4 regions of the Actinoplanes sp. SE50/110 genome follow, and region 4 is predicted to be linked to each of the others. Evidence: riboswitches for the same ligand, from Rfam matches in the RefSeq annotation. Region 4 holds a riboswitch; each other region holds the start of a gene.
What was found. Region 4 has a riboswitch for cyclic di-AMP ahead of ACSP50_RS02290 (hypothetical protein). Riboswitches for the same ligand answer to the same signal wherever they lie in the genome.

Region 1: linked by a shared signal. The riboswitch ahead of ACSP50_RS12745 (NlpC/P60 family protein) and the one ahead of ACSP50_RS02290 (hypothetical protein) in region 4 are both predicted to bind cyclic di-AMP.
Region 2: linked by a shared signal. The riboswitch ahead of ACSP50_RS44330 (C40 family peptidase) and the one ahead of ACSP50_RS02290 (hypothetical protein) in region 4 are both predicted to bind cyclic di-AMP.
Region 3: linked by a shared signal. The riboswitch ahead of ACSP50_RS05870 (NlpC/P60 family protein) and the one ahead of ACSP50_RS02290 (hypothetical protein) in region 4 are both predicted to bind cyclic di-AMP.

Annotation. Positions count from the first base shown of each region.
Region 1 is NZ_LT827010.1:2,869,493-2,875,173, forward strand. Features, by position in the region: gene ACSP50_RS12735 (BlaI/MecI/CopY family transcriptional regulator) at 1-41, shown strand, start outside; gene ACSP50_RS12740 (M56 family metallopeptidase) at 38-955, shown strand; cyclic di-AMP (ydaO/yuaA leader) riboswitch at 1,069-1,200, shown strand; gene ACSP50_RS12745 (NlpC/P60 family protein) at 1,215-2,192, shown strand; gene ACSP50_RS12750 (tetratricopeptide repeat protein) at 2,283-3,491, shown strand; gene ACSP50_RS12755 (phosphatase PAP2 family protein) at 3,722-4,513, shown strand; gene ACSP50_RS12760 (DUF4265 domain-containing protein) at 4,846-5,319, opposite strand; gene ACSP50_RS12765 (SCO5389 family protein) at 5,655-5,681, opposite strand, start outside.
Region 2 is NZ_LT827010.1:6,888,654-6,894,334, forward strand. Features, by position in the region: gene ACSP50_RS30730 (sedoheptulose 7-phosphate cyclase) at 1-338, shown strand, start outside; gene ACSP50_RS30735 (zinc-binding dehydrogenase) at 335-1,429, shown strand; one part of gene ACSP50_RS30740 (IS5 family transposase) at 1,901-2,231, shown strand; one part of gene ACSP50_RS30740 (IS5 family transposase) at 2,231-2,718, shown strand; cyclic di-AMP (ydaO/yuaA leader) riboswitch at 2,891-3,067, shown strand; gene ACSP50_RS44330 (C40 family peptidase) at 3,137-3,664, shown strand; gene ACSP50_RS30750 (nuclear transport factor 2 family protein) at 3,788-4,270, opposite strand; gene ACSP50_RS30755 (pyridoxamine 5'-phosphate oxidase family protein) at 4,267-4,941, opposite strand; gene ACSP50_RS30760 (CGNR zinc finger domain-containing protein) at 5,188-5,681, shown strand, end outside.
Region 3 is NZ_LT827010.1:1,317,607-1,323,287, forward strand. Features, by position in the region: gene ACSP50_RS05850 (nucleotidyltransferase) at 1-103, opposite strand, end outside; gene ACSP50_RS05855 (dTMP kinase) at 242-955, shown strand; gene ACSP50_RS05860 (SDR family NAD(P)-dependent oxidoreductase) at 965-1,648, opposite strand; gene ACSP50_RS05865 (RNA polymerase sigma factor RpoD/SigA) at 2,193-3,194, shown strand; gene ACSP50_RS05870 (NlpC/P60 family protein) at 3,261-4,241, opposite strand; cyclic di-AMP (ydaO/yuaA leader) riboswitch at 4,257-4,384, opposite strand; gene ACSP50_RS05875 (DUF3817 domain-containing protein) at 4,541-4,861, opposite strand; gene ACSP50_RS05880 (hypothetical protein) at 4,884-5,300, opposite strand; gene ACSP50_RS05885 (DUF6158 family protein) at 5,389-5,628, shown strand.
Region 4 is NZ_LT827010.1:519,229-524,909, forward strand. Features, by position in the region: gene ACSP50_RS02285 (glycoside hydrolase family 65 protein) at 1-1,132, shown strand, start outside; gene ACSP50_RS02290 (hypothetical protein) at 1,186-2,223, opposite strand; cyclic di-AMP (ydaO/yuaA leader) riboswitch at 2,227-2,360, opposite strand; cyclic di-AMP (ydaO/yuaA leader) riboswitch at 2,569-2,714, shown strand; gene ACSP50_RS02295 (hypothetical protein) at 2,713-3,759, shown strand; gene ACSP50_RS02300 (ABC transporter ATP-binding protein) at 3,815-4,585, opposite strand; gene ACSP50_RS02305 (ABC transporter permease) at 4,578-5,480, opposite strand; gene ACSP50_RS02310 (TetR/AcrR family transcriptional regulator) at 5,668-5,681, shown strand, end outside.

The DNA of each region.
Region 1 (5,681 bases), 2.4 Mb from region 4:
CCATCCAGGCCGCCCTGAACGCGACACCGAAAGAGACGTGACCGCACTCCTGCTCGGTGCCCTCGGGTTGACCCTGTCACTGGTCGTCCCGGGCATCCTGGCCGGCGCCCGATGGCCCGACCGCGCCCCGGTCGCCGCCGTCCTGCTCTGGCAGGCCCTCACGCTGACCGCGGTGCTCTGCGCGCTCGGCGTGGTGCTGGCCGCCCCCGAGGAGCTGACCCGGGCGGCCGGCGCCGGCCACCCGTGGGCGGTCGCCGCGCTGGTGTTCTCCCTGGCGGTCGCCGCCACCATCGTCACCCGGCTGTTGATCTCACTGATCCGGGTCACCGCCCGGGCCCGGGCCCGCCGCGAACGCCACCGCACGCTGGCCGACCTGCTCGACCGGGTGGAACGGCACCGCGAACTGGGCGGTCCCGAGGTGCGGGTGCTCGACGCGCCGTTGCCACTGGCCTACTGCGTGCCCGGGCGCGAGCCCCGGGTGGTGCTCAGCGACGCGGTGCTGCGGGTCCTCGACCGTGCCCAGGTCGACGCGGTGCTCGCCCACGAGCAGGCGCACCTGCGGCACCGGCACGAGCTGGTGATGGAGTCGTTCACCGCGTTCTACCAGGCGGTGCCGGCTCCGCTGCGCTCCCGGGCGCCGCTTGACGCCGTACACCTGCTGTTGGAGATGGTGTCGGACGACGCCGCGCGGCGCCGGACAGGCGCGGCGCCCCTGCGTGCCGCGCTGTCCCGGCTCTCCGACGCGGTTCCCCTCGCGGAGGAGGCCCCGGCCGACCCGGCGGGTGAATCCCGGCGCCGCCGCCTCGACCGGCTGGCCGGTCCCGAGGTCACCTCGCGGGGCCTGTCGGTGCTCGCCGGGCTCGCCGCGGCCAGCCTGATCGTGCTACCCACGGTGATCCTGATCGTGCCCTGGCTCGGTCAGGCCCTGGATGCCTGGCCATTCCGGTCACTGTGAGTGCTGGAGGGTGTGCGAGCGGTTTCGCCGCGGGCGCGCGCTTCATTTGCCTCGGTGATCCGGGTACGGTGGTCCCCGGTTCGGCAGCCCCCCATCGTCCATCCGGCCGATCTGACGAACCACCGCCCAATCGCCCGTAACGGCGAGCCGGGGAACCAGGTAAGTGGGGTGTAGCCGTTCGCGGCCGGGCGTTCTTCCCGCCCGAACCCGTCAGCTAACCCGGTCGGCGGCTGAATGGAAGAAAGGACAACGCACCTACGTGAAACGGATAGGCGCGCGTGGCGTGCTGCGCAGTCTGCTCTGCGCCGCCGTCGCTGCCGGACTCGTTCTCACCGGACCTGTCGTTGCCCACGCCACGCCCTCGCCGTCCAGCGTCGAGGACCAGATCGACAAGCAGTGGAACGAGCTCGAGCCCGTCATCGAGGACTTCAACGACGTGCACGGGAAGCTGATCAAACTGCAGAAGCAGCAGAAGCAGCTGAACGCGACGCTCGACCCGCTGCAGAAGAAAGTGGACGTGGCCATGAAAGACGTCCGTGGCCTCGCCTCGGACGCCTACATGCAAGGCCCGCCGACCGCTGTCGCCGCGATTCTCAGCGGTTCGCCGACCAGCCTGACCGAGAAGCTCTCGCTGCTCGAACAGCTCGCCGCGAACCGTCAGGACTCGATCAGCGAGGTGGTGAAACTCCGCGACAAGTACGCCGCCGACAAGGCGAAGGTGGATGCCCTGGCATCCGAGATCTCCGCCCGCGACGCCGATCTGAACCAGAAGAAGACGGCGATCGAGAAAGAGATCACCTCCCTGCAGAAACTGCGCCTGCAGGCGTACGGGAAAACGGATGACGGGCCGTTCAAGACGGGTCCCTGCCCGGTCGACTACACCAACGACATCGGTGGCCGGGCCGCTCAGAAGGCGTGCGACCTGATCGGCAAACCCTACGTATTCGGTTCCGAGGGCCCGAACAGCTACGACTGCTCGGGACTGACGAAAGCGGCGTGGGCGTCGGTCGGCGTGCACCTGGAGCACTACACCAAGGATCAGTGGACCGAGGGCCGCGCGGTTTCGCGAAGCGAACTGAAACCGGGTGACCTGGTCTTCTACTATTCCGACGTGCACCACGTGTCGATCTACATCGGCGGTGGAATGGTCGTGCACGCACCGCACACGGGCGACCACGTGCGGATGGCGACGATCGATCGCGGTCCGATCGCCGGCTATCGGCGGCCCTCGGGCTGATCCGGTCAGTCGGGTCGTCAGGCCGCTTCCGGTGCGCCGGGGGCGGCCTTTCGCGTTCCGGCACATCGGACACGGGCATAATCGCGTTTCATGAGCGACGCGCTGATCGACAGCCTGACCGCCGCGGTCCAGGCCCGCCCCGACGACCTGCCGCTGCGGCTGCACCTGGCCGAGTTGCTGGTGACGGCCGGCCGGGGCGCCGAGGCGATCGAGCACGCCGCTCAGGTCCTCAGCCGTGATCCGGCCAACGAGACGGCCCGCGGCTTGATGACGTCCGCGCTCGGCGGGCCGGCCCCGGCTGCCGCCCCGGCCTCCGGGGTCGACTGGGGCGCGATGGAGCAGCAGTTCGGCGATGTCGTCCCGCCCCGGTTCGCCCGGGCCGGCGACGAGCCCGAGCCGGTCACCGGCGATGCCGACCGGGCGTTCGACGTCGAGCGGTCCACCGTGACCCTGGCCGACGTGGGCGGCATGGCCGAGGTGAAGAAGCGGCTCGAAGTGTCCTTCCTCGGCCCGCTGCGCAACCCGAAACTCCGCAGCCTGTTCGGCAAGAGCCTGCGCGGCGGTCTGCTGCTCTACGGTCCGCCCGGCTGCGGCAAGACATTCCTGGCGCGGGCGGTGGCCGGGGAGATGGGCGCGGCGTTCCTCTCGCTGTCGATCACCGACGTGCTGAACATGTGGATCGGCAGTTCGGAGCGGAACCTGCACGACCTGTTCGAGTCGGCCCGCGGGCACGCCCCCTGCGTGCTGTTCCTCGACGAGATCGACGCGCTGGGGCACAAGCGCAGCCAGTTGCACTCCTCGGCGATGCGTACCGTGGTCAACCAGTTGCTCACCGAGCTGGACGGCGTGCAGGGCGGCAACGAGGGCGTCTTCGTGCTGGCCGCCACCAACGCGCCGTGGGACGTCGACGCGGCCCTGCGCCGGCCGGGCCGGCTCGACCGGACCGTGCTGGTGCTGCCGCCGGACGGTGCGGCCCGGGCCGCGATCGTCGAGTACCACCTGCGGGACCGGCCGGTCGCCGGGGTGGATCTGGCGGCGGTGGCCGCGGCCACCGAGCACTTCTCCGGCGCCGACCTGGCGCACCTGTGTGAGACGGCCGCCGAGTACGCGATGCGCGACTCGATCGCGACCGGCGAGATCCGCATGATCAACCAGGGGGACATGCTGGCCGCGGCCCGCGAGGTGCGCCCGTCGACGGACGCGTGGTTCACCACGGCGCGCAACGTCGCGATGTTCGCCAACGAGAGCGGCGAGTACGACGACCTGGCCGCCTACCTGAGGAAACGGAAGGGCCGCTGAGCCTTTTATCACTAACGGGTCACGGAAACTTGCCCGTCTGGCAAGATCGCCGGATGCTGTGCGTCATGCCGCATTCATTCGGCGGCAAGCTTCGCCGCCCCACCGCTGGTCACCGGGGTGTTGCCGGGCACCGCTAGAGTGGCCCGAGTGGTCACATCATGTGGCCATTTTTCTCGATCTAACGGTTTTTGGGTGTCAGCGAGCCGGGCCGGCTCATTGAGGAGCTTGCCGTGAGCGTCGCCGCCCCACCCCGTGCCGCCCGCTCCCAGTGGATCTCCGCGCTCCGCGAGCTCGGTCTGGTCGCCGTGCTGTTCACGATCTACAAGATCGGCCGGATCGCCGCCACCGGCCACGTCGTCGAGGCCTACGACAACGCGCGCCGCGTCTGGGACCTGGAACGCTGGATGCACCTGCCCGGCGAGCTCAGCCTTCAGCACCGGTTGCTCTCCTGGCACTGGCTCGTCGAAACGGCGAACTGCTATTACGCGTACGTCCATTTCCCCGCCACCGTGGCCTGCCTGATCTGGTTGTACGTGCGCCGCCCCGCCCACTACCGCTGGACCCGCAACGTGCTCGCCCTGCTCACCGGCGCGGCGCTGGTGGTGCACTTCGGCTTCCCGCTCGCCCCGCCACGGATGCTGACCGCCACCGGCATGCTCGATCTGGGCCGCATCTACGGCCCGGCGGTGTACGGGGCGCCGGAACACGACCAGCTCTCCAACCAGTACGCGGCGATGCCCTCCCTGCACGTCGGCTGGGCCGTCGTGGTGGCCGTCGCCCTGATCGCCGCCACCGGCAGCCGCTGGCGCGGCCTGTGGCTGCTGCACCCGATGATCACGCTGCTGGTCGTCGTCGGCACCGGCAACCACTACTGGCTCGACGCGGTCGCCGCACTCGCCCTGCTCGCCGCGGCGTACCTGTTGGTGCGACCCCAATTTTCCGCAACCTTGAAACCGCCGGCGCTCCCGGCGATGGTCCCCCTGCCGCGCCTCCCGCTCGAGGAGCCGGCGCTGCGCCGCTAGACAATCTGGCCAGGGGCGGGCGTTGCGCCGTTGGGTGGTGCTGGCCAGGGGCGGGCGCTGCGCCGTTGGGCGGTCTGCGCCGGCGGCGGGGGCGGGCCGCTGACCGGTTCAGTCCGCGGCGAGCGGGCGCTGCGCCGTCGGGTGGACTGTGTCGGAGCGGCATGAGCCCGCGTCGCGCTGGTGGACGCTTCCCGTCGACAGGAGGGCCAGTGTTGAGCCGTTGGGCGGTCCATGCCGGCGGCAAGTGGCGTCGTTTCGTCTCTGTCGGCTGCAGGAGCCGGTCTTGCGCCGCTGGGCGCCTCCTGGCAACGCGGAGCGGCGGTGTCGCGCCGTTAGGCGCTTTCCCACCAGTTCAGCGGATTGCCGTCGACGTCGTAGACGTTGCCGTACTCCCAGTGATCGCCGCGCGGGCCGGTCCAGGCGTTGATCGCCGCCTCCACCGCATCGAACCCGGCCGCGGCCGGCACGGTGATCACGATGAACCGCCGGTCCGGCGGCAGCTCCACGATCCCGCCCAACTCGTCGAAGGCATCCCGGAGCGGCCCGAGATCATCCCCGGCGGGCGGCGATTCCGGCACCACCAGCAGGCAGAGGTTGCCGCCGTGCCGCACCACCTCGAACCCGCCACCGGCCCGGATCCGAATCTGGTCGCCGGCCGCCAGCCCCTCCACGAAGGCGGGGGTGCCGAGCACCATGCGCAGGTCATCGTCGAGCGGGCGGGTCAGCACCGACTCGTAGACAATCTGGCCACCCGCGCCGAGCCCGGCCACCAGCCGGACATGCTCCGCCATTTCCTCCACGGTCACGCCGGGCATTCTGGGGCATTTCACCCGCCACCGGTGATCCAACGCGCCGCAGTCTCGCATATCGTTGCCGACCCGCGATCTTCCCGGCCCGCCCTGCCTGCCCGTCACGGGTGATCTTTCCGGCCCCCCTCCTCCGTCGGCCACCTCTCGCCGCCGGCTCCCTCTTCTGTTGGCCCCCCTCTCGCCGCCGCCTCCCTCCTTCGCCGGCCTCCTTCTCGCCGCCGGCCTCGCCTCCCGCCGCCGACCCGCCTCCCGACCGTGACCCTCCCGCGTCGCCTTCCGGTGGCCTCTGCGCCGGCCGGCCGGGCACGCCAGGCCCGGCCGGCCTCATCTGATCAGCAGTTGCGCAGCTCGGGGGACTG
Region 2 (5,681 bases), 2.9 Mb from region 4:
CCAAACCTCCACTGCTGCACGGCGAAGCTGTTGCCATCGACATGGCACTTTGCTGCGCACTGGCATACGGACGCGGTCTGATCTCGGCCACCGACGTGAAGCGCATACTGAACCTGCTGCACCGGTACTCCCTTCCGATCACGCACCCGACATGCGATGTCGACCTACTTCAGGAAGGTCTTGAAGAGTCGACCCGGCACCGAAACGGTAATCAGTACTGCCCGCTTCCCGTCGGCATCGGCGCCGCCGAATTCGTTGAGGGTGTGACCAATGCCGAGCTCGCGCGCGCGGGCGAGTTGCTCGCCATGTTCGCCCAGGCGGAAGAGGCCCAGGTATGACCGGCGACGGACGGCATGAGAACGCAGCGCTTGTCCGCGAAAACGGAGGCTTAACCCTGCGATTCGCTGGCTCGTGCAATCCTGAAGCGATTCAGATCCTCCGAGCCGGCGTATGCGGAACAGACCTGCAGATACTACGGAATGCGCGGCCCGACGCTGCCCGGATCCTTGGTCATGAAGGGCTCGGAATACTCCCGGACGAGCGACGCTACGTCTTGTTCAATCCGGTTGACCCCGATGACCAGGATCGCATCCTCGGGCACAGCTACGATGGTATCCACCAGCGTTATCTCGATGCCCCGGGGAGGCCGCCTCTGGTGTCGGCTGCGCCGAACCTGCCTGCCGATCTAGCCGTCCTCGTGGAACCGCTGGCGGCAGTGCTTTATGGGTGGGAACTCGCGGCACCCCGCTCCTCGGTAGGGATCTGGGGCGCTGGCACGACCGGAGTGCTTGTCGCCCTGGTCGCAGAGATTCGTGGCGTCCGTGCTCACCTAATTCATCGCCGTACCGACCGGCTGGCCTTTCTGCGCTCCACTGTGCAGCTGCTGTCCACACAGACGTCGACGAAGTTGGATCAACGTCGTGCGGCCCGCCTTGACGGTGCGTTCATCTGCCTACCGAGAGAAGGTGCTCACGGCGCGCTGGCCGACGCATTGGACGCTGTCGGGGACAACGCCACGATTGACCTACTGGGCGGGTTCGGCACCAACGACCGGCACCCCGACCTGCCCGGTGTGGATCTGGGTCAGATCCGCCGATCCAACGTGTGTGGCTCGCCGGTACTCGGCGCTGTGACCCCTGCACGGACTCGTGGTGGTAAGCAGGTGTCGCTTACCGGCCATCGAGGAACGTCAGCGGCACACATGGCTGAGGCTCAGGACCTGCTCATCGAACACGCCGAACGGTTCGGCGCATTGATTACACACGTGCTCGCACTGGACGTCGCAGGCCTCGAAGTCGAGCGCATGGCTCGTGGCGGGACGCGCCCAAGCGGCCGCGCCGAGTACATCAAGGTGGCAATTGATCCGACGATGCCCGACGGCTCTCGTCGGAGGCCAGACTGGACAACGACCATCGAGGATTTGAAGTAGGTGGCATGACGACACCTGCCAGTAAGCCGAGCGAACGGCTCTGCTGCACCGATAGGTGACATCTGAGTACAGCGCGTTCGGCCTGAGCGCCGGGTTGCTCACCGTGGACATGTTCGGTGTCGCTGCTGTGCTTGCAATCGCCGCGGGCCTATGTGTCTTCCGGCGGGCGGTCGTCAGGTCGCCACCCGGGCGGCCCCGGTTAGGGCGACGGCGACCGGCCGATCGGCCGAAATCGCCGGACCGGCGGTTGGCCTGTCGTAGCGGACCGGAGGATCGCTACGAGGTGACGCAGACCAGCGGCTCAAATTTCCTCGTGTTCCCTTTCACAGATCAATATCAGCTTTCCGTTACTGTATGTACACAGCGGGCGTTGGATATTCCGGCACCGGCCTTCTAAAAGCACCTAACACGATCTGTTGAATCGATGTTCATCAGCGTTGCGGAGTGAGGATCAGTCTCGTTCCGGTCTTCGTGAGCAAGGCCTGGGTCGTCGATGACGAGTTGTGGAAGCTGATCGAGCCGGTGCTGCCTGCTTGGCCAGCGAGGGCGCCGGGACCGCGGCCGGTGCCGGACCGGCTGTGCTTGCAGGGCATCCTGTTCGTCCTGCACACCGGGATCGGCTGGGAGGACCTGCCGCAGGAGCTCGGGTTCGGCTCGGGGATGACCTGCTGGCGCAGGCTGCAGCGGTGGACCGAGGCAGGCGTGTTCGACCAGGTCCACCAGATACTGCTGGACAAGCTGAACGCGGCGAACCGGATCGACTGGTCGAGAGCGGCGATTGACGCCAGTCACATCGACGCTAAAAAGGGGGTGCCGGGACAGGCCCGTCGCCGGTCAACCGGGGCAAGCCCGGCTCCAAGCACCACCTGATCTGCGACGGCAACGGCACCCCGATCTACGTGCTGACCAGCGGCGCGAACGTACCTGACATCAAACGTGCCCTGGATCTGCTCGACTGCTACCCGCCGATCGCCGGCAGGCTGGGCCGGCCTCGGCGCCGGTTCGCGGCGCTGCTGGCTGACAAGGCCTACAGCAGTGCGGCGTTCCGCCAGGCCTGCCGTGAACGTGGCACCGAACCCCTCATCCCCAAACCGAAGGCCACCGGGATCAAGGGCCTCGGCAAGCTCCGGTACGTCGTCGAGCAGACCTTCGCTCTGCTGCATCAGTTCCGCCGATTGGCTGTTCGCTGGGAGCGCCGCCTCGACATCCACGACGGCTTCGTCAGCCTTGCCTGCGTCCTGATCTGCTGGCGCAGATTGATCAATTGGACCGATCAGAGATCGTGTTAGGAGTTTTAAATCAGGCAGCCATGACCGCAACATTCACTCAACGTGACCGACCGGATTCCGGAACAACCCGGTGGGCTGGGCTATTAAGGAAGAGCGGCGGGCACGTGCTCGCCGGTCGTGTCGATCGGACCACGCCGAGCCCTGCCCCGGTCCGGCCGCACGAACCCGCATGACGAGTCATGAGGCAATCGGGGGCAGGGACGGGGGAACCATCATCGGTCCTCGACCGGCACGCCGTACTGCGGCGCCCGGGACGTGAGGACCTTGGGGTGAAGCCGCCAGTGTGCGGCCGGGCAACCTTCGCGCCCGAATCCGACAGCTAACCTCGCAGGCGTGCCGGAGGGATTCCTTCACCGTGCGCGTAAGCACTTCGAGCCGACCCGCCCGTACCCTGGGAGCCGGCACTATCGCCCTGTCCGTGGGTCTCGGTCTTCTCACCGGTCTCCTCGACACACCGCAGTCGGCCTCCGCCGCGACCAGGTCGCCGGCCGTCACCACCACGCAGGTGTTCTCACAGACAAGCGTGCCATTCAGCCAGAGCGGCCTCACCCTCAAGGCGGTGGCGTCCCAGTCCAAGGCGGCAGTGTCCCGGGCGGCCGCGAACCGGATCATGATCGAAGCGGCCAAGCACAAGGGCAAGCTGTACAAGTTCGGCGCCGCCGGGCCCAAGCGGTTCGACTGCTCGGGCTACACCATGTACGTCTACAAGAAGGCGGCGGGCAAGAAGCTGCCGCACAAGGCGAACCTGCAGCAGCGGTACGGCAAGGCCATCGCCAAGTCCCGGGCCCGCCCCGGTGACCTGATCATCATCCGTGACGGCTCGTACGGCACGCACGCCGGCATCTACGCCGGTGGCGGCATGATGTGGGCCGCCCCGCGGGCCGGCAAGACGGTCACCAAGCAGAAGATCTGGAGTAGGAACTACGTGGTCCGGCGCCTGGTCTGAGTCGGTCCACCCGGCTGCCTGCGCTTCGCGTCCGGGCATCACACAGCGCCGCCTGCACCCGTCTCGGTCGGGCGCAGGCGGCGCTGTCGTACGACCTGATTCGTGATGCTGGTGAGTCCGCGCTCAGCGCAAGGGGATGTCGGTGGTGTCGTGGGCCGGCCTGGGGCCGTGGATGCGTCGCTGGTCGGGGTTGATCGCCACGTCGTTGATGCTGGCTTCGCGACGACTCATGTATCCATGCTCGTCGAATTCCCACTGTTCGTTGCCGTAGCTGCGCCACCATTGGCCGCTGGGGTCGTGCCATTCGTACTGGAACCGCACGGCGATGCGGTTGTCGTGGAAGGCCCAAAGTTGCTTGCGCAGGGCGTAGTCCAGTTCGCGTCTCCACTTATGGGTCAGGAACGCTTCAATCTCGGCGCGGCCGGTCAGAAAGGTGTCGCGGTTGCGCCACATGCTGTCGGGGGTGTACGCGGCGGCGACGCGTCGGGGGTCACGGGTGTTCCAGGCGTCCTCGGCGGCCTGGACTTTGGCGCGGGCGGTGTCGACAGTGAAGGGTGGCAGCGGATGCCGTGGGGGTTGCGGCGTGCTGGATGGGTCTCTGGTCATGAGGTCTCCTGGGACGGGTGCTGCTGGAAGCGGTTTCGGCGAACCATGTCGCGCAGGGCGTCATTCTCCGCCTGGAGCTGGGTGAGCTGGTCACGGATCGGCGCGAGAGCGTCGTGCAGTTCGGCTTCGTTCCAGCGTGGCGTGATGTGTTGCGGGCAGTTCCAGTCGTAGCTGTGGACCTCGACGGTGATGAGCCGTTCCACCACGCCGGGCGTGCGGAGGGTGCCGAACCTGCCGGCGAGGTGGGCCGGCATGCCGTCGCGGATGTCGTGGACGGTTGCCGTTCCCAGGATCTTGAGTCGTCGACGGTGGGCGTAGTCCATCAGGAACAGGGACACCCGCGGTGAGCAGCCCAGGTTGCCGACGGACAGGTACTGCCGGTTACCGCGAACGTCGGCCCAGGCCAGGACGCTGTGCCCGGCGACCGGGTCAAGCGGGTGCAGGAAGCCCGGTGGGCCGCCGCGGTACTGCAGGTAGGGCCAGCCGTCGGTGTTGACGGTGGCGAGGTAGAAGCCGTCGCGGGCGGTGATGAACGTGATCTCGTCGGCGCCGAGCAGGGCGTCGGTGTCCCAGCCGGCGATCATGCGCTCGATGGCGGCACGGCTGCCGTAGCGCTGTTGGGCGGCGGCAACCGGCGCGGTCGTCAGGTGCTGAAGGTAGTGGTGCGGCATCGTCGGCGTCCCCTCGGGCCGTTCAGATACGCGGCGCCCGGCAGCCGCGGAGCGGGTCGTGCCGGCGCGGCGCGTCCGGTCAGATCAGGGTGCGGGTGAGGAGGAGGCACCGACACGGTCACCATCCGCGGTCCGGCCAGCTGTCCGGCATCCTCCACCCCTAACCACTGAAATAGGTTTTAGTGGTTAGAAGCTAGATCGCTTTCGTCTTACCTGTCAACTGCACTACGCCGGTAAGATGGATGAGTGACGGCACGACCATTGACCGGCGAACCGCTGGCCCTGGACCTGGTGAACACTGAGTGGGTCGACCATGGCCGCACGGTGGACCTCTTCGACGAGCCCGGCGGACTGCTGGCATGGCTCCACGAGCAGCACCTGACCGGCAACCACACCACCGTCGCGGCACCCCTGCGACAGGCCCGATCGGCGCTGCGGCAAGCTCTTGAACAACCCGACGAGCACGCCGAACAGCAGCTCAACGCGATCCTGGCGCGCGGCGTCGTGCGGTACACGCTGCACCAGGGCGCCGTGCGTGAGGGCTCGGACGTCGACGCCGACTGGTCTGCCGCCTGGCACGCCGTCCGTAATTACCTAGACCTGATACGCCAGGATCCCACCCGGATCCGGCGCTGCGCCCACCCCGCCTGTGTCCTCTACTTCTTTGACATCTCCCGCAACGGCACCCGCCGCTGGTGCTCCATGGACGGCTGCGGCAGCCGCGCCAAAGCCGCCCGTCA
Region 3 (5,681 bases), 800 kb from region 4:
CGGCGAAACTGCCCCCCAGCGCGAAGGGGATCTCCGCGGTCTTCAGGGTCGCGGCGACACGTTTCATCGTGCCGGCCAGCCCCTCGTCGACCCGGTGCGGCATGGTGACCTCCTGTCCGTGTCCAATTCGTGACCATTACCCACGGTGGCCGCACCTTGAACCCTCGACGATCATTGTGGTCCGTTCCGCCCACCGCCGAGGGGGAACGCGCAGTGCGCGCCCCGGCTACCGTCGGTGGGCATGACAGCTCGCCCGCGCACGATCGCCCTGGTCGGCATCGACGGCTCCGGCAAGACCACCCAGGCCCGGATGCTCGCCGCCGCGATGACCCGGGCCGGGACGCCGGCCCGCTACCGGCAGAACGCCGGCGGCCGGGCCCGGCTCGGGCGGCTGGCCGTACGCCTCGGCCGGGAGGACGCGGTCGGGCTGCTCGGGCGCCGCGGCCTGCTGCTGATGGAGTCGGTGTTGCGGTGGCTCGCGATCGCCCGGACGCTGCTGCGGCGAGCGGTCCGTCGGGAGGTCACCGTGATGGACCGGTACGCGGTCTGCCAGTACGCCAGCGTGCGGGCGCACCGGGGGACGGCGGCCGCCGAGCGCCGGGCGCGGCTGGCTTACCGGGTGTTCCCGCGGCCGGACGTGACGCTGTTCCTGGCCGTGGATCCGGGCGTGGCCAGAGCGCGGATCGAGCTGCGCGGCCGGGACAGCGAGTCACTGGAATATCTGACGGCCGCGGATATGGCGTACCGCCAATTGCCGGAATTTGCCGAATTTACCGTGATTGATGCCAATGGTTCGCCCGACCAGGTCTTCGACGCCGTTCAGCGGGCGCTGGGCCGGCCGGCGGCGCCGGTTCAGCGCCCGCTCCGGGTACGGAGCCTGGTGCTGGCCGGCGCCTCCGCCGTGACCGGCGCCGCCGTGTCGGCCTGGCAGCTTGCTGAGTCTTTCCCGGCCTGATCCGGCTCGTCAGGCCTGGCCGTAGACCGGGATGCGCGCGCCGCTGGTCGGTGCGGAGGCATCCGAGGCGAGGAACAGGATGGTCGCGGCAATCGACTCCGGGTCGACCCAGCGGCTGTGGTCGGCGTCCGGCATCGCGGCCCGATTCGCCGGCGTGTCGATCACGCTGGGCAGCACCGTGTTGCTGCGCACGTTCTGCCGGCGGTACTCGACGGCGACGGTCTCGGCGAAGGCCAGCACCGCGGCCTTGGACACGACATACCCGGCCGCGCCCGCGAACGGCGCCACCGCGGCCCGCGACGAGACGCTGACCACCGCGCCACCGCCGGCCGCCACCAGGTGCGGCAGGGCGGCCGCGGTGACCAGATAGGTGGGACGCAGGTTGGCGGTGAACATCGCCTCGAACTCGTCGACCGGGGTGTCGGCGATCAGGCCGCTGCCCGCATACCCACCGACCAGATTGACCACCGCGGTCAGCGGGGCGCCCGGCTCGGCGGTGGCCGCCGCCACGGCGGCGGCCGCGCCCGCCGGGTCGGTCAGGTCGGCCGGGACGGCGACGGCACCGGCCGGCACCCGGTCGCTGGAGCCGGGCCGGGCCGGGGCCACCACGCGCCACCCGGCCGCCAGGAACGCTGCGACGGTGGCGGCGCCGAGCCCGCCGGTGCCGCCGGTCACCAGAGCAGTATTGGTCATGGGGAAGATCTTCCCGGGTGTGGTGTTGCTCACTTCACCCACCCGTCGAGGCCGCGGCTACGAATGTCACCGGTCCGGGGAGCGTCACCCGGATGGGCGAGTGATCTGCGACGCGCCGTGCCGCATCGTGACCGATGGTCCCGTTCGGCGGGTGCGGCCGGCGGGGTGCGATCTCAATTGACGGTCGCGTTTGATTCAGGCCCGTCGGCAGCCGGTCGATGCTGCACGTGAACCCCAGGGGCGGCGCACCCGTATATCAGGGTATCGAGCGCCAGGGTGACGAGCGTCGCGGCACTCAAGGTGATGCCCGTCGCTGTGGACGATGAGAGGCCGATGGTGTTATGAGGCGCGCGACGGGTAACCGTCTATCCGCAAGGCGGTCCGGTACGGGCCGCGCTCAGCTACCGCGCACTGGGCTCTCAGGTAAGACCCAGGCATTCGTGACACTTTCGATCGGCCAGGCGGAATCAGCGCAGGCAGCCATTTGTTGTGTAGATGTCAGCAACCGCAATGCACGAGCTGCGGACGTTACGGGAGAGGGCTGATGGACGCAGGTAATGCCCGTAACAGGGTTAGTGACGGCAATGAGGGGACCGTGGGCAACGTGGAGAAGAACACCGTGATGCGTACCGACCAGGTTGCCGAGGAGCGCGACCTCGTCGGAGTCTACCTGCACGAGATCTCCCGGACGCCGCTGTTGGACGCCGCGCGGGAGGTCGAGCTCTCCAAGGCGATCGAGGCGGGCCTCTACGCCGAGCACCTGCTCGAGCAGGGCGAGGAGCGCCGCGGCATCAGCCGGGAGGAGCTCGAGCGCCTCGTCACCGAGGGCAGCCGGGCGAAGGACCTGTTCATTCGCGCCAACCTGCGACTGGTCGTCTCGATCGCCCGCCGCTACGTGCGCTCGGGCATGCCGATGCTCGACCTGATCCAGGAGGGCAACACCGGTCTGGTCCGCGCGGTCGAGAAGTTCGACTACGAGCGCGGCTACAAGTTCTCCACGTACGCGACGTGGTGGGTGCGTCAGGCGATCAGCCGGGCCATCGCCCAGCAGGAGCGGACCGTCCGCCTGCCGGTGCACCTGGTCGAGGACGTCAACCGGATGCGCAACGTGACCCGCCAGCTGGTCCGTGAGCTCGGCGGCGACCCGGAGCCGGAGCAGATCGCGGCGGCTCTCGGCGTCACCGTCGAGCGGGTCAACGAGCTCACCCGCTGGGCCCAGGACACCGTGTCCCTGGACACTCCGGTCGGCGACGACGGCGACACCAACCTGGGCGACCTGGTCGCCGACAGCGACGCGCCGTCGCCCGAGGAGATCGTGCTTAGCGCCCTGGAGCGGCAGCGGATCGAGGGGCTGCTCAACCACCTGGACGACCGGTCGGCAGGCATCATGCGGGCGCGGTACGGACTGGAGGACGGTCGGGAGCACTCGCTGACCGAGGTGGCGTCGCGCTTCTCGCTCAGCCGGGAGCGGATCCGGCAGCTGGAGATCCAGGCGCTCGGCCGGCTGCGTGAGCTGGCCCGGGCCGAGGGCCTGCAGGCCGCCTGACCCTGATACGACGAGAGAAGGCCGGCACCCCGAGAGCGGGTGCCGGCCTTCTCGCTGTGCGCGGTGTTACGAGATCCGGCCGTATCCCTGTACGGGCATGATGTTGATCGTGCGGCGGGTCACGTCGGCGCCACCGTGCGGTGCGTCGATGACCATGCCGCTGCCGACGTACAGCGCGACGTGGCCACCGTCGCGATAGAACACCAGGTCACCCTGCTTGGGGACGAACCCCGCGGTGCCCGCCTTGATGTAGGTGACACCACTGGCGTATCGCTGCTCGGACGCGCTGTGTGGCAGCGAGTGCCCGGCCGCGGCCCAGGCGGCCTTGGTCAGACCCGAGCAGTCGTACGAGTTGGGACCCTCGTCCCCGAAACCGTACGGCTTGCCGATCTGCTTGTACGCGAAGGCGACCGCCACCCCGGCGTCACCGGAGCCCTTCGGGATCGGGCCGGTCCACGAGCCGGAGCTCTGCGTCGGCTTGCCGTACAGTTCCTTCTGCGTCGCGGTCAGCTTCTGCAGATCCTTGGTGTACTTGGCCTTCTGCGCGTCCAGCTCCTTGAGCTGCAGCGCCTGCTTCTGCTCGGTGGCCTTGAGCTCGGCCTGCCGAGACGTGTAGGTCCGGCTGACCTCGGTGTAGTTGTCGATCTGCGCCTGGTTGGACTTGCTGAGCTGGTCCAGGTAGCTCAGCCGCTCCAGCAGGTCATGCTGGTTGCCGCCGAGGATCAGGGTCATCGGGCCGACCCGGCCGGTCATGTACGACGACGCGGCGATCGCGTTCACCTTCGTGACGGCCTGGTTCTTCGCCGCCTCGGCCGGCTTGAGGGACGCGGTGAGCTTGGCCGCGTCGGTCTGCGTCGCCTTCAGGTCGATGCGGGTCTTGTTGTACGCCTCGGTGACGTCGTCCAGCTTGTTGGAAGCCGCCTCGATCTGCTTCTTCAGCTCGTCCTTGGACGGGGCCGCGTGCGCGGCGGTAGCGCCCGACGTGGTGATCGCCAGCGCGGTCAGCGCGACCACCAGCGCCCGGAGCCTGGTACGGGGGAGTGGCACTGGTCAGGGGGCCTTTCTTCCGCTCATGGCCGCTTACCGGGTTAGCTGACGGGTTCGGACTCGGAAGAGGCGTCCTACCGCGCGTGGCGGATTCACCCCGGAAAGATGGGTCCCCGGCTCGTGAGATTCAGCGGCGTTGGCCGGCGCCACCCGGAGGGTTTGTGGCTGCGGACCGAACCAACCGCATCAACTTATCGGCGCAGAAAACAAAATCAAGTCCTCCGCGCGTGAAATCTGCGAATAGCCGGTCTTGCGAACTTAATCCCGATAACGGGCTGTTATTCGACCCGCGCGCTGCGTTATTTGACGGCCGGTTCCCACGCTACTTCAGTCATCCAGTGCCGGGTCACCTGACGCTCCGCCCAGAACGAGAAGAACGGGATGGTGCCGGCCAGCATCACCAGGATCATCCGGCCGAAGGGCCACCGGGCCCGGCGGGACAGGTCGAAACTGAACAGCAGATAGATCATGTAGAGGAAACCGTGCAGCGGGCCGATCACCGCGACCACCGTGTCGTTGTCGCCGAAGTACTTCAGCGGCATGCCGACCAGTACGAGAACGACCAGGAACACGCCGACGATCCAGGCAATGATCCGGTAACGGGTGAGCGCGCCGCGCACGGGGGTCTCCTTCGAGCTTCTACTACTTGATGATGCGGCCGGGGTAGTCGGCCGGGCGGGCGCCGGGGTGCTCGGCGAGCCAGGTCAGATAGTCGTTGTAGGCGTCCAGCTCCGGGTCGGCCGCCACCGCCTCGGCGGGCCGGACCGCGACCCGCACCGGCCGGCCCACGGCGACCGGGGCGCCCGGAACCCGCTCCGGCTCGGCCGGCTCGGCCTCCGCCCCGGTGTCCCGCGGCTTGCGGAACAACTGGATCTCGCGGACCCAGATGAACACCACGAAACCCGCGAAGACCGGCCACTCGAACATGTAGCCCCAGCTGAGCGAGTTGCCGCCGGTGGCCCGGCTGTACTGCCACCAGCCCAGGCCGAGGCAGCCCGCGGTGAGGATCAGCGCCAGCAGGTGGCGGGCGATCCACGCCGGAGACCACAGCCCTTTCATGCCCCCGAGCCTACCGGCGGGTTTGGCGCGGACCCGCGCGGGCAAGCCACCGGTTGTCCCCGTTCGCCCGCATCGCTGGAGGTGCACCATGACGACAGCGCGACCCGAGACCGGCACCGACACCGGGATCGACCCGGCCGGACTCGCCGACGACGACCTCTTCCGGGAGTTGACCAGCCTCTACCGGACCCGGCTGCAGACCCTGCGGCACGGGCCGGACGCGGCGCTGGACAACCATTTCCGGCGCACCGCGGAGCTGGAGACCGAGTACATGGCGCGCTTCCCCGGTCGTGAGGTCGACCCGGAGCGGCTGACCCAGGCCTTCTGACCCGCTCGTGTCTCCCCCACCCCGGTTCTGGACCCGCCCGGCTTCTGACCAGC
Region 4 (5,681 bases):
CCGCGGGCAGGAGTGCTCGGGGTACTGGCCGGCCGGCACCGCGGGCTTCCACATCGGCGCGGACATCGCCGACGCGGTCCGGCGGTACGTGCAGGCCACCGGCGACTACGACTTCGAGCGGGAGGTCGGCCTGGAGCTGCTGGTCGAGACGGCCCGGCTGTGGCGGTCGTTGGGGCACCACGACCGGCACGGGCGGTTCCACATCGACGGCGTCACCGGTCCGGACGAGTACACCGCGGTGGTGAACGACAACATCTACACCAACCTGATGGCCCAGCAGAACCTGATGGCCGCGGTGGACGCCTGCAAGCGGCACCCGGACCTGGCGCGCCGGTTCGGGGTGGACGACGAGGAGGCTGCCTCGTGGCGGGATGCCGCGGCGGCGGTGCACATCCCGTACGACCGCGAACTGGGTGTGCATCAGCAGTGCGAGGGCTTCACCCGGCTGCAGGAGTGGGACTTCGAGAACACTCCGCCGGAGGGCTACCCGCTGCTGCTCAACTACCCGTATTTCGACCTGTACCGCAAGCAGGTGGTGAAGCAGGCCGACCTGGTGATGGCGATGTACATCCGGGGTGACGCCTTCACGCCGGAGGAGAAGGCGCGCAACTTCGCGTACTACGACGCCCGCACCGTGCGGGACTCCTCGCTGTCCGCCTGCATCCAGGCGGTGATGGCGGCCGAGACCGGGCATCTGGAGCTGGCGCACGACTATCTGGGCGAGGCCGCCCTGATGGACCTGCACGACCTGCACCAGAACGCGCGGGACGGCGTGCACGTGGCGTCGCTGGCCGGTTCCTGGATCGCGCTGGTCGCCGGGCTCGGCGGGATGCGCGATTTCAACGGGCAGCTGTCGTTCGCGCCGCGACTGCCCAGCCGGATCAACAACCTGGAGTTCTCGCTGCTCTGGCGGGGTCTGCGGCTGCGGGTCAACGTGACCGCGAGCGAGGTCACCTACTCGCTGCGCAACGGCGGCGGCTCGGCCCGGCTCACTCTGCTGCACCACGGCAAGGAGATCGAGGTGACCCAGGTCCGCCCGGTGACCATGGCGATCCCGGCGCCCGGCCCGGCCGGCCCGGCGCCGACCCAGCCGGCCGGCCGCGCGCCGGTGCGGCGCGCCACGCCGAACTGACGTAGAGCGGAAAAAGGGCCTCCCGCACGGCGGGAGGCCCTTTTTGCGACCGGTCAGAGCAGCGATACGTGGACGTGGTCCGTGTGGTCGCTCGGGCCGTGGTACGCGTGCCAGTTGTTGGTCGCCGGGAACCAGATCTGCTTGTACCAGATCACGTAGTAGATCCCGAGCCGGTCGGCGTTGCGTACCAGGAACGCGGTGAGGTCGTTGCCGTACCGCATCATGTCGCTGTTGTGCGCGACCGAGAAGCCGCTCTTCTGCAGGGACCAGTCGCAGGCCCGACCCTTCGGATGCTCGAACGGGCCGCCGTCGCGGTGGCACCCGACGAAGCGGTTGAAGCCGGCTTTCTTCACCTCCTGGTAGAGGTGCAGGGTGCGCTTGGTGATGCAACCGCTGGTGGTCGGGTCGTCCACGGTGCAGGACTCGGGCGAGAATCCGCCGCTGGAGTTGCGCGGCGCGGGGGCCGCGACCTTGGACGTCGCGTCGACGAAACCGGCGGTGATGGTCTTGTTGATGCCGGTGCCACCACCGAGCAGGTCGAGCTGGCTCTCCGCAGTGTCGTGCTGCTTCTGCTGGATGGAGAGCTGCTGCTGCTCGTTCTTCAGCTCGGCGTCGAGCGCCGACTTGCTGTTGGTGATCGTGGCGAGCGTGGTGTTCAGATCCTTCAGCTTGTCGTCGTTGAGCTTGTTGATCTCCTCAAGACCGATGGCCTTGTGCAGGAAGTCGCTCGACGAGTCGGCCCGCAGCAGGAAGCCGACCGTGGTGAGCTGGCCGATCTGGTACTGCTGCCGGGCGATCGCGTTGACCTCCGGGATCAGCGCGTCGCGGCGCTTCTCCGCGGCGGAGATCTGGGTGGCGAGGTCCTTCTGCTTCTTCTGCGAGGCCTCGACCGCGAGCTTGGCGTTCACGTACCGCCGGTTGGTCGCCTCGATCTGATCGGAGAGGTCGTCGCCGTCGTCACCCTCCGAGGGTGTCGTCGACGAACTGCCGCTCGGCGCGGCGTGTGCCGGCGTGACGGGCGCCACGAATATCGTGGTGGCCACGAGCGGCGCCAGGGCAAGCATCAGCCACCGGCGGGGACGTGCGGTCATCAACTATCCTTCCTAGTCACCGCCGACCGAGTTAGCTGACGGGTTCGGGACGGAAGCTATCCCTACCGCTTATCGCGGATTCACCCCAACTACCTGGTTCCCCGGCTCACCTTTCGGTGATTGGGCGGCGGCCTGCCGGCAACTCGGGGGCGGTGCCGTCCTGGCAGGACCGGCGGCCAGTTTACCTGAGATATCTCCGGACATCAGGGTCCGGGAAATGGCAAAGCTGTTACCGCCCAACGACTTTCCGTAATCGCCACCACCATTGGTGACCGCCTCGTAGCAATCGGTGCGAGAACTGTCGATTCCTCGATCGAGTGGGTATGGTCTGATGCGGTTCCCACCCGGGGACCGCCGCCTAATCGCAGATCCTGAGAATTCTGAGCGAGCCGGGGATCCACATTCTTCCGGGGTGAATCCGCGCCAGCGGTAGGGGTTTCCTTCGTCCCGAACCCGTCAGCTAACCCGGCCGGCGGCCGACGGAAGGAAATGGACCCTGTGCAGGATGTGACGGCACGGCGACGATGGGCAGCCGTTCTCGCGCTGCTGGTCGCCGCATGCGGGATCGCCGGCGTGACCACGCCGGCCGCCGCCGCTCCCCGGCCCCTGGCCGCCCCGGGGGAGTCCGGTGACGACGGTGAGGGCGGCTCCAAGTCCCTGCTCGACAAACTCGACGAGGCCTCCAAGGGTTACGTCACGGCCAGTGCCAAGCTCAAGCAGTCCCGGGCCGAGCAGACGAAACTGGCCGCCGAGCTCAAGCAGCTCGACGCCGACATGGGCCCGCGGCAGGCCGCGCTGAACAGGTACGCCGCGCAGGCGTACACGATGGGCCGGTTGGGCCCGCTGAGCGCGCTGCTCACCGCGAACACCTCGGCCGGGTTCCTGGACCGGGCCCAGATGCTCGGCACCGTGGCCGCCAAGCAGACCCTGGCGCTCGACGAGCTGAAGGCCACCCGGGCCGGTCGGCAGCAGGCCAAGGCCGCGATCGACCAGGCGGTCACCGACCAGGCGAAACTGACCAAGGTGATGGCCGCCCGCAAGACCCAGGCCGAGCAGGCGCTGAAGAACGCCAACCAGGGCGGCGACTCCGGTGGTGACAACTCCGGCGGCGGCAGCAGCTCGAACGCGGACAAGCCCGGCGGCAGCCTGGCCGGCGGCTGCACGGTCGACGACCCGACCACCACCGGCTGCATCACGCCGCGCCTGCTGTTCGCGATGAAGCAGGCGCAGAAGGCCGGCTTCACCCACTACGTCGCGTGCTTCCGGCATCAGAACAGTGGGGAGCATCCGAAGGGGCGGGCCTGCGACTTCGCCGCCGACAAGGGCGGCTTCGGCGGGGTGGCGACCGGGAGCAGCAAGACCTACGGCACCGACCTGGCGAACTACTTCATCCACAACTCGGACACCCTCGGCGTCCTCTACGTGATCTGGTTCAAACGGATCTGGTTGCCGAGCAGCGGATGGAAGGCGTACAGCGGGGTCGGGGGGACGCCCTCGACGGACCACACCAACCACGTACACCTGTCGGTCATCTAGAAACCGCAAGAAGCCCGGGCCGATGGCCCGGGCTTCTTGCTGGGGACGAGCGAACCTACTTCTTCATGTAGGTCTCGTACTCCTTGAGTACGTCCTCGGTCGGGCCGTCCGCCCGGATCAGCCCCGACTCCAGCCAGATGACCCGCTCGCAGGTGTCCCGGATCGACTGCTCGCTGTGGCTGACCAGGAACACCGTGCCGGCCTGGGCGCGCAGCTCGCGGACCCGGGCCTCGCTGCGGCGGCGGAACTTGGCGTCACCGGTGGCCAGCGCCTCGTCGATGAGCAGCACGTCGTGCTGCTTGGCGGCGGCGATCGAGAAGCGCAGCCGGGCGCCCATGCCGGACGAGTACGTCCGCATCGGCAGCGAGGCGAAGTCGCCGCGCTCGTTGATCCCGGAGAAGTCGATGATCTCCTTCTTGCGCTCCTTGACCTCGGCCGGGGTCATGCCCATGGCCAGGCAGCCCAGCTCGACGTTGCGCTCGCCGGACAGGTCGTTCATCAGGGCCGCGTTGACGCCCAGCAGCGACGGTTGGCCGGCCGCGTAGATCGCGCCCCGGTGCACCGGCAGCAGACCGGCGACGGCACGCAGCAGGGTCGACTTGCCCGAGCCGTTGCTGCCGATCAGGCCGACCGCTTCACCCTTGTAGGCGACGAAGCTGACGCCCTTGACCGCGTGCACCTCGCGCACGTTCGCCGAGTTGGTCTTGGTGACCAGGCGCTTGAGCGCGGAGACCGGGCTGACCTGGTTGGCGCCGATCGCCCCGACGATCTTGTAGACGATGTGGGCGTCATCGGCGATGACGGTGGGGATCCGCTCGTCAGCCACGGCCGTAACCCTTCTCTCCACGCCAGAAGTACAGGAAGCCGGCGGTGCCCACGACCACGGCCCAGATCACGCCCTCGATCCACAGCATCTTGGGGGTGCCGACGAGCTCCTGGCCCTCCATCAGCGAGTGCCGGTACAGCTCGACGAAGACCAGCATCGGGTTCGCCTCGATCAGGTGCAGCTTCCACCCCTGCAGGGCATGGGCATGGGTGAAGCGGGTGACCGGGTAGAGCACGGCCGAGCCGTACATCCAGAACCGCATGATGAACGGGACCAGCTGCTTGATGTCGCGGAACGTGGAGCCGAGCCGGGCGCCGCCCATGGCCAGGCCGAAGTTGAACAGCGACTGCAGCAGCATGACCGGGAAGATCAGCAGCCACTGGACGGTGATCGGCTCGTGGCAGAGCAGCACGATGATCAACAGCACGCCGGTGGCGGTGATGAAGTTCCGGATCTCCACGAGCGCGGCGGACAGCGGCAGGCTGGCCCGCGGGAAGTGCAGCGCCCGGATCAGGCCCAGGTTGCCGGTGATCGAGTTGACGCCCTGCGACACCGTCGACTGGGTGAAACCGAAGACGAACACCCCGATGCACAGGTACGGGATGAAGTTCGGATTGTTCGCGCCGGTGCCGATGATGACACCGAAGATGACGTAGTACACCAGGGCGTTGATGGCGGGGGTGAGCACCTGCCACAACGTGCCGAGGTTCGTGGTGCCCAGCGTGGACACCGTCTTCGCCTTGGCGTGCGCGGTGATGAAGTACCGATAACCCCACACCTGGCGGGCGTACTCCAGCGGTCCGAGCAGGCGCCCGGACGAGCTCAGGCCGTGCCGCCGGGCGAGTTCCTTGAGGGGAATCCCGGTAGCGGCATCGGCAACCGCTGTCTCTGGCATGGAGTGGTGCTCCGATCTCGTCGGCCGGTACGAGGCGGCGGACTCCGGTGACTTGCCTTCAGACACAGGTAGCAGCATGACAGGCGCCCGCCGACGTCGATAGAACGGGTTCGTATCGACGTGGGAGGAACGGTAACTCACCGAACGGCGGAACGCAACCGTTACGTCGTAGCGCTATAGTTACCGCGTGGCGACAGTGAA